3 regions of the Pseudomonas sp. LBUM1674 genome follow, and region 3 is predicted to be linked to each of the others. Evidence: riboswitches for the same ligand, from Rfam matches in the RefSeq annotation. Region 3 holds a riboswitch; each other region holds the start of a gene.
What was found. Region 3 has a riboswitch for cobalamin ahead of cobW (cobalamin biosynthesis protein CobW). Riboswitches for the same ligand answer to the same signal wherever they lie in the genome.
Positions count from the first base shown of each region.

Region 1 (2,262 bases), 1.3 Mb from region 3:
CTGATAGCGCGCCAGCCCCAGGGCCAGTGCACCAAAGGTCTGGGCCATCGCGGTACCATCGATCACTCCGAGCACCGGCACACCGAAGTGCCGCGCCAGATCGGCGCTGGACGGCGTACCGTCGAACAGCCCCATCACGCCCTCGATCAGGATCAGGTCGGCAACAGCTGCGGCTTCCCACAACAGTCGACGACTTTCCTGCTCGCCGACCATCCACATGTCCAGTTGATACACCGGCGCACCGCTGGCGCGCTCGAGAATCATCGGGTCGAGGAAGTCCGGGCCGCACTTGAAGACCCGCACCTTGCGCCCCTGATTGCGGTGCAAGCGGGCCAGCGCGGCGGTGACGGTGGTCTTGCCCTGACCGGAGGCCGGCGCGGCGATCAATACCGCCGGGCAATGACGTGGTTGACTCACAATTCGACGCCTTTTTGCGCTTTGATACCGGCCTGGAACGCGTGCTTGATCACGCCCATTTCCGTGACGGTGTCGGCCAGCTCGATCATTTCCGGTTTGGCACCGCGACCGGTGACCACCACATGCTGCATCGGCGGACGCGCCTGCAAATCACTGAGCACCTGATCGAGGTCGAGATAACCGTGCTTGAGGGCGATGTTCAACTCATCGAGCACCACCAGACCGATGGACGGATCGCTCAGCAGTTCGCGGGACACTGCCCATGCGGCTTCGGCGGCAGCGATATCACGCTGGCGATCCTGGGTTTCCCAGGTGAAGCCCTCGCCCATCACATGAAACCGCACCTGCTCTGGAAAACGGCGGAAGAACAGTTCTTCGCCGGTACTGTTGCGGCCCTTGATGAACTGCACCACGCCACACTGCATGCCATGGCCCAGGGATCGGGCGAGCATGCCAAAGGCCGAGCTGCTCTTGCCTTTGCCGTTGCCGGTCAGCACCAGCAGCAGGCCGCATTCGTTCGGGGAATTGGCAATGCGTTCATCGATCACGGCTTTTTTGCGCAGCATGCGCGCCAGGTGACGTTCATCACGATCGGGGGTATCAGTCATGGGGGAGCTCTCCGTTGAGGCTGGATAACGGCGGGCAGGCACAAGAATAGACGGCAAAAAGCCTGGCATCGCCCACCGTGATGCCGCTGGATGGATCAGGCCGGTCTCCGGGCTCATGAGCGGCGCTGGCCTGACTGCGCGCCTTCCCATGTCGGCTTTCGACACAGTGGCTCAAGGCGCAGTCTTCACTCATTTACCGTTGCGGGGGCAGCGTCGGGATCATGACTCTTCATCGTTCGAAGACAGTCACTCACCGACTTCCCTGTTTCACTCTGTCGGCCATGGCCACAGAGCACCTGAAACAAGCCGCGAAGGTTAGAGGGTTGGGGGTGGAGCGTCAATTGAGAAAGAGGCTCGCGACTGACCGGTTGAACCATCGCACCTCCCGGCTTCTCTATGATTGTATCAACGCGTCCATAGGGAAGATCAGCATGCGCAAGCCCCAGCTCGTTCTCGTCATCGCGCTCGCCGGAGGGCTCGCCGCCTGTGGTGAAACCTCCAGCCTGCAAGTCATGGACGGCACCGGTCCGTCGCCCAAGCTGCCAGAACCGAACAAGACCCTGATCCCGACGGTGAACATCGCCCCGGCGATCGGCTGGCCGGACGGCGCAAAACCCGTCGCGGCGACGGGAACTCAGGTCGCCGCCTTTGCCGAAGGCCTCGATCACCCGCGCTGGCTCTACGTGTTGCCCAACGGCGACGTGCTGGTCGCCGAGACCAATGCGCCACCCAAGCCCGATGATGGCAAAGGCGTTAAAGGCTGGGTCATGAAGCAAGTCATGGGTCGTGCCGGTGCTGCCATACCGAGCCCGAACCGCATCACGCTGCTGCGGGACAAGGACCACGACGGCATTGCCGAAACCCGTACGGTGTTCCTGGAAAACCTCAATTCGCCGTTCGGCATGACCCTGGTCGGAACTGACCTGTACGTTGCCGATACGGACCGCTTGCTGCGTTTCCACTATGAAGATGGCGATACGGCGATCAAGTCGCAGCCAATCAAAGTGGTCGATCTGCCGGGCGGCACGCTCAATCATCACTGGACCAAGAACGTCATCGCCAGCAAGGATGGGAGCAAGCTGTACGTGACGGTGGGTTCCAACAGCAATGTCGCCGAAAACGGCATGGACCAGGAAGAAGGTCGCGCGGCGATCTGGGAAGTGGATCGCGCCACCGGCAACCATCGGATCTTCGCTTCGGGGATCCGCAATCCCAACGGCCTCGCCTGGGAACCCCA
Region 1 covers NZ_CP166779.1:5,204,417-5,206,678, forward strand. Annotated here, with positions in the region: gene ACA067_RS23785 (cobyrinic acid a,c-diamide synthase CobB) at 1-417, opposite strand, end outside; gene cobO (cob(I)yrinic acid a,c-diamide adenosyltransferase) at 414-1,025, opposite strand; cobalamin riboswitch at 1,107-1,340, opposite strand; gene ACA067_RS23795 (PQQ-dependent sugar dehydrogenase) at 1,457-2,262, shown strand, end outside.
Region 1: it holds a riboswitch for cobalamin, as region 3 does, so the genes downstream of both, cobO (cob(I)yrinic acid a,c-diamide adenosyltransferase) here and cobW (cobalamin biosynthesis protein CobW) in region 3, are expected to answer to the same signal.

Region 2 (2,262 bases), 1.6 Mb from region 3:
TGAACAGCGAGGGCAGGTGCTTGCCGATCGTGTTGTTGATCAAGCGTCCGACATTGAGGCGATCGCAGGCCTGGAGTACGTGCAGGCCGCGTTCCAGGTAATCGCGCATCGGTGTATTGATGCGCGCTGCGAAAGAACTGATGACCGCCCTCTCGATTCGTTGTGGCCGCTGGGCCAGCGCCACCAGGGTCGCCGCACCGCCCCAGGAAAAGGACAGCACATGGTGCACACTGAAGTGTTCGATCAATTCCAGCAGAATCGCTGCCTCGTCTTCCTTGCGGATCGGTTGGCCGTGGAGGTTGTGTCGTTTCGACTGACCGGCATAGGGCTGATCGTAGAGGACCACATTGAATTGCGGCTGCAGGTAACGCACCGTCTGGGCAAAGGATGCGGTCGTTGACAGCGAGCCGTTGACCAGAATGATGGTTTTGTCAGCGGCGGCGTTGAGATAGTGTTCGGTATAAATCTTGTACTTATCGCAAATCTCGACGATGGCGGTTTTCGGCATCATGTCATTTTCTTCCTTGAACCCATTGGACTGAGCGCACAGCGTGAGGGATGCCCACAGGGCCCTATCGCACAAAGCAGTACGGGTGGAACCGACAGCGAAGTGCCAGGTAAATACATTAAAAGCTCAAGGTGGTTTTCAAACGTCAACGCATGGGCCTCCTGGGGTTTAACCTGCATCACGGGCAAGCGGCGACAGCGCGAGCGTGTTACGCAGCGCTCTGTGACCGATAAGTCACTGACTGACCAGAGGTTCAGAGTTAAGCAGGTATTTCCCGGTCTGCAAGCCTGTGCAGCACTTTGGTGCTGATTGACCTTCAACGCGCACTTGCACCCTGGAATCGGCACACGAGAAAAAATACTGGACCGTTGAACGGCATGATCGACTACCATGCCGGCCGCCGGTTTCCACATGGGATTAATAGGGAATCCGAGATGCCCGACACGGCATCAATCGGAACTGCCCCCGCAACTGTAGGTGCTGAGCCTGCTCCTGAACTGCCACTGGGATCGCTTCCGGGAAGGCTGGAGCCAGGCGATGACGCATCAGTCAGGAGACCTGCCGGCCAAGCTAATCACTAACCGGCGGGGTGTCCGGGAAGGACATCCTTGCGCCGTGCGTCACCTGCTGTGATCGCCACGCCAGTGCTTTAACGGCAGCGTTCGATGATGTGTTTCCAGTCCGTGCCCCCTGCCCCGAGTACGGTCAACTGGAGTTTGCGTCATGCTGCTGTCACGCCTTGCCACCCTCGTCACTGCGCTGGGTCTGTCCACTCTCGCCCATGCGGCCCCGACCCACTACCCCCTGACGGTCGAGAACTGCGGCAGCACCCTGACCTTCGAGCAGGCACCGAGCCGCGCCGTGACCATCGGCCAGGCCGGCACCGAAATGCTCTACGCCATGGGGCTTGGCAACAAACTGGTTGGCACGTCGCTGTGGTTCAACGAGGTGCTGGCCAAGTACAAGACAGTGAACGACCCGATCCCGCGCCTGGCCGATAACGAGCCGAGTTTCGAGGCGGTGATCGGCAAACGCCCGCAGCTGGTGGCGGTGGAACTGGAGTGGATGGTCGGCCCGCAAGGCGTGGTCGGTACCCGCGAGCAGTTTCACGAGCTGCAGATCCCGACCTACCTGATGCCTTCCGACTGCGAAGCCAAGGACAATCTGGTCGGCGCCGACGGCACACGGCTGGAGGCGTTTCGCATCGACAGCATTTACAAAAGCATCAGCCAACTGGCCGAGATCTTCGATGTGCAGGAACGCGGCCGGCAGTTGAACGACGAACTCAAGGCCAGCCTGGCGAAGTCTGTCGCCACGGTGCAGAACAAGGACCTCAAGCACACCAGCGCGCTGTTCTGGTTCTCCAGTGCCAGTCTGGACATCGACCCTTATGTCGCCGGACACAAGGGCATTCCCGACTTCATGCTCAACACCCTGGGCGTGCGCAACGTGGTGCAATCCGACGAAGAATGGCCGACCGTCGGCTGGGAAACCATCGCCAAGGCCAACCCGACGTTCCTGGTCATCGCACGCATGGATCGCCGTCGCTTTCCCGCTGACGACCATCTGAAGAAACTGGCATTCCTGCGCAGCGACCCGGTGACCCGCAACATGGACGCGGTGAAAAACAACCGCATCATCATTCTCGACGCCATGGCCATGCAGGCCAGCGTCAGAATGTTCGACGGCCTGGCCACCCTGGCATCAGCCATCGACGGCTATGACCTGCCGCAATGACCAGGACGCTGATTCGC
Region 2 covers NZ_CP166779.1:2,343,741-2,346,002, reverse strand. Annotated here, with positions in the region: gene ACA067_RS10980 (alpha/beta fold hydrolase) at 1-511, opposite strand, end outside; cobalamin riboswitch at 895-1,088, shown strand; gene ACA067_RS10975 (ABC transporter substrate-binding protein) at 1,232-2,245, shown strand; gene ACA067_RS10970 (FecCD family ABC transporter permease) at 2,242-2,262, shown strand, end outside.
Region 2: it holds a riboswitch for cobalamin, as region 3 does, so the genes downstream of both, ACA067_RS10975 (ABC transporter substrate-binding protein) here and cobW (cobalamin biosynthesis protein CobW) in region 3, are expected to answer to the same signal.

Region 3 (2,262 bases):
CCAGCCGTCTTCCGGCTCCCAGGTTTCGGCATCGTGGGAATGGGCGGCGACAGCACCCGCGGCGTGCTCATGCACTTCAACAGCGGCCGGCTCGGATTTTTCGTAGGTTTCCGCCTGCAGAATCAGCGGCGAAACCCAGAAGCTTTGCAGCAGGGTCAGCAACAGGGCGGCCAGCAGCCCGGTGAAACCCGCGGTTTGCGCGATACGCTTGATCATGTCGGCAGGTCTCAATGGCACGGGAAAGCGGAGCTATGACGGGTATCGTGGGCGGCATTGTGCACCGCCTCGATGTGCGAGAAACCGGCGAAATACACAAGGCTTGCGCCAAGGATCGACGCACAGGCGGCGGCGGTCAGGCGTTGAGTCAGGGTCGTGGTGCTGCTGGCGGTGCTCTTGTCTGTGTTGCTGCCGGTGCTGCTGATGATCGACATGGCGCTTCCCTCTGGTCTGTCAGCGGGTGAATAGAGCGCATGGAAGATCCCTGCGCATCAGGCGCGCAGAGGCTCAACAGCGCCCGCCCACCGCGGGTTTGTTATTCAGTGAACATGACGTTCACCTGATGTTGCGGGCCGGTCTCCGGGCTCACGAGGGGCGCAGGCTGTCGCCTGAACCTGCAAGCGTCACCTTCCCATGCCGGACTGCTGGCACAGTGGATCTGACGCTTCGCTCGCTTACCGTTGCGGGGGCAGCACCGGACTGACATGGCCTTGAGTAAAGCACATGATTCACCGGTTTCCCGTTTCACCCTGTGAAGGGCACCCGTAACAAGGCGTGTAGGAGAGCATGGGCGGGGGTTGGGCGTCAATTGGCATGGGTTCTCACTTGGATGCCGAATCGCTCCCTTCGCGAGCAAGCTCGCTCCCACATGGGAATGCGGTCACCTGTGGGAGCGAGACCGGCTTGCCGGCGAAGGGGCCGGTGCGGACGCCACAAGACATTGACCCGCCCCCATACCATGCGTAGCCTTGCGCTTTCGAGGTTCTTCGGCGTCTGCCGAAGCTAAGAAGGGAACGCGGTCGATGCCGCGGCTGCCCCCGCAACTGTGAACGGTGATGTTTCGCTGCCACGCCACTGCAAACCCTGTGCAACGGGTTCGCGGGAAGGCGCAGCAAACGCCAGTCGAACGACTGGCACACCGTCAGCCAGGAGACCTGCCTCGACACAGATTCTCACTACAACCGGGCGGGGTGATCCGGTGGCGGAACTCTTGCGCGCGCCTGTCGCAGCGATTGTCGTCCCGTATGCCCGCCACCTTGCCAAAGGGCATCCGATGAAAACACTGGCCAAACTCCCCGTCACCATCGTTACCGGCTTCCTCGGCTCGGGCAAGACCACCTTGCTGCGGCACATGCTCGACAACGCTCAGGGTCGCCGTATTGCGGTGATCGTCAACGAGTTCGGCGAGTTGGGCATCGACGGCGAAATCCTCAAACAGTGCTCCATCGGCTGCACTGAAGAAGAAGCCAACGGCCGTGTCTACGAACTGGCCAACGGCTGCCTGTGCTGCACCGTCCAGGAAGAATTCTTCCCGGTGATGCGCGAATTGGTGGCCCGTCGCGGCGACCTCGACCACATCCTCATCGAAACCTCGGGCCTGGCCCTGCCAAAACCGCTGGTGCAAGCCTTCCAGTGGCCGGAAATCCGCAGCGCCTGCACCGTTGACGCGGTCATCACCGTGGTCGACAGCCCGGCGGTCGCCGCCGGCACCTTCGCCGCATTTCCGGACCAGGTCGACGCCCAGCGCAAACTCGACCCGAACCTGGACCACGAATCGCCGCTGCACGAACTGTTCGCCGACCAACTGGCCAGCGCCGACCTGGTGATCCTCAACAAGGCCGACCTGATCAGCCCTGAAGACCTGGCCCGGGTGCGCCTGGAAGTCGCCGAAGAACTGCCGCCAGCGGTGAAAGTCATCGAAGCCAGCAGCGGCCGCCTGCCACTGGACGTACTGATCGGCCTCGGTGCCGGTTCCGAAGAGCACATCGACAGCCGTCACAGCCATCACGACCATCACCATGAAGGCGAGGACGATCACGACCACGACGCCTTCGATTCGATCTCCATCGAACTGCCGCCAGCTGACGAAAGCCTGCTGCTGGATGCCCTGACCCAACTGGTGGTCCAGCACGGCATCCTGCGCGTCAAAGGTTTCGCCGCGATCCCGGGCAAGCCGATGCGCCTGTTGATCCAGGGCGTGGGCACACGCTTCGACAAGCATTTCGACCGTCAGTGGGGCGCCGAAGAAGCCCGCACCACGCGTCT
Region 3 covers NZ_CP166779.1:3,916,529-3,918,790, reverse strand. Annotated here, with positions in the region: gene ACA067_RS18010 (CbtA family protein) at 1-216, opposite strand, end outside; gene ACA067_RS18005 (CbtB domain-containing protein) at 228-431, opposite strand; cobalamin riboswitch at 551-778, opposite strand; cobalamin riboswitch at 960-1,173, shown strand; gene cobW (cobalamin biosynthesis protein CobW) at 1,271-2,262, shown strand, end outside.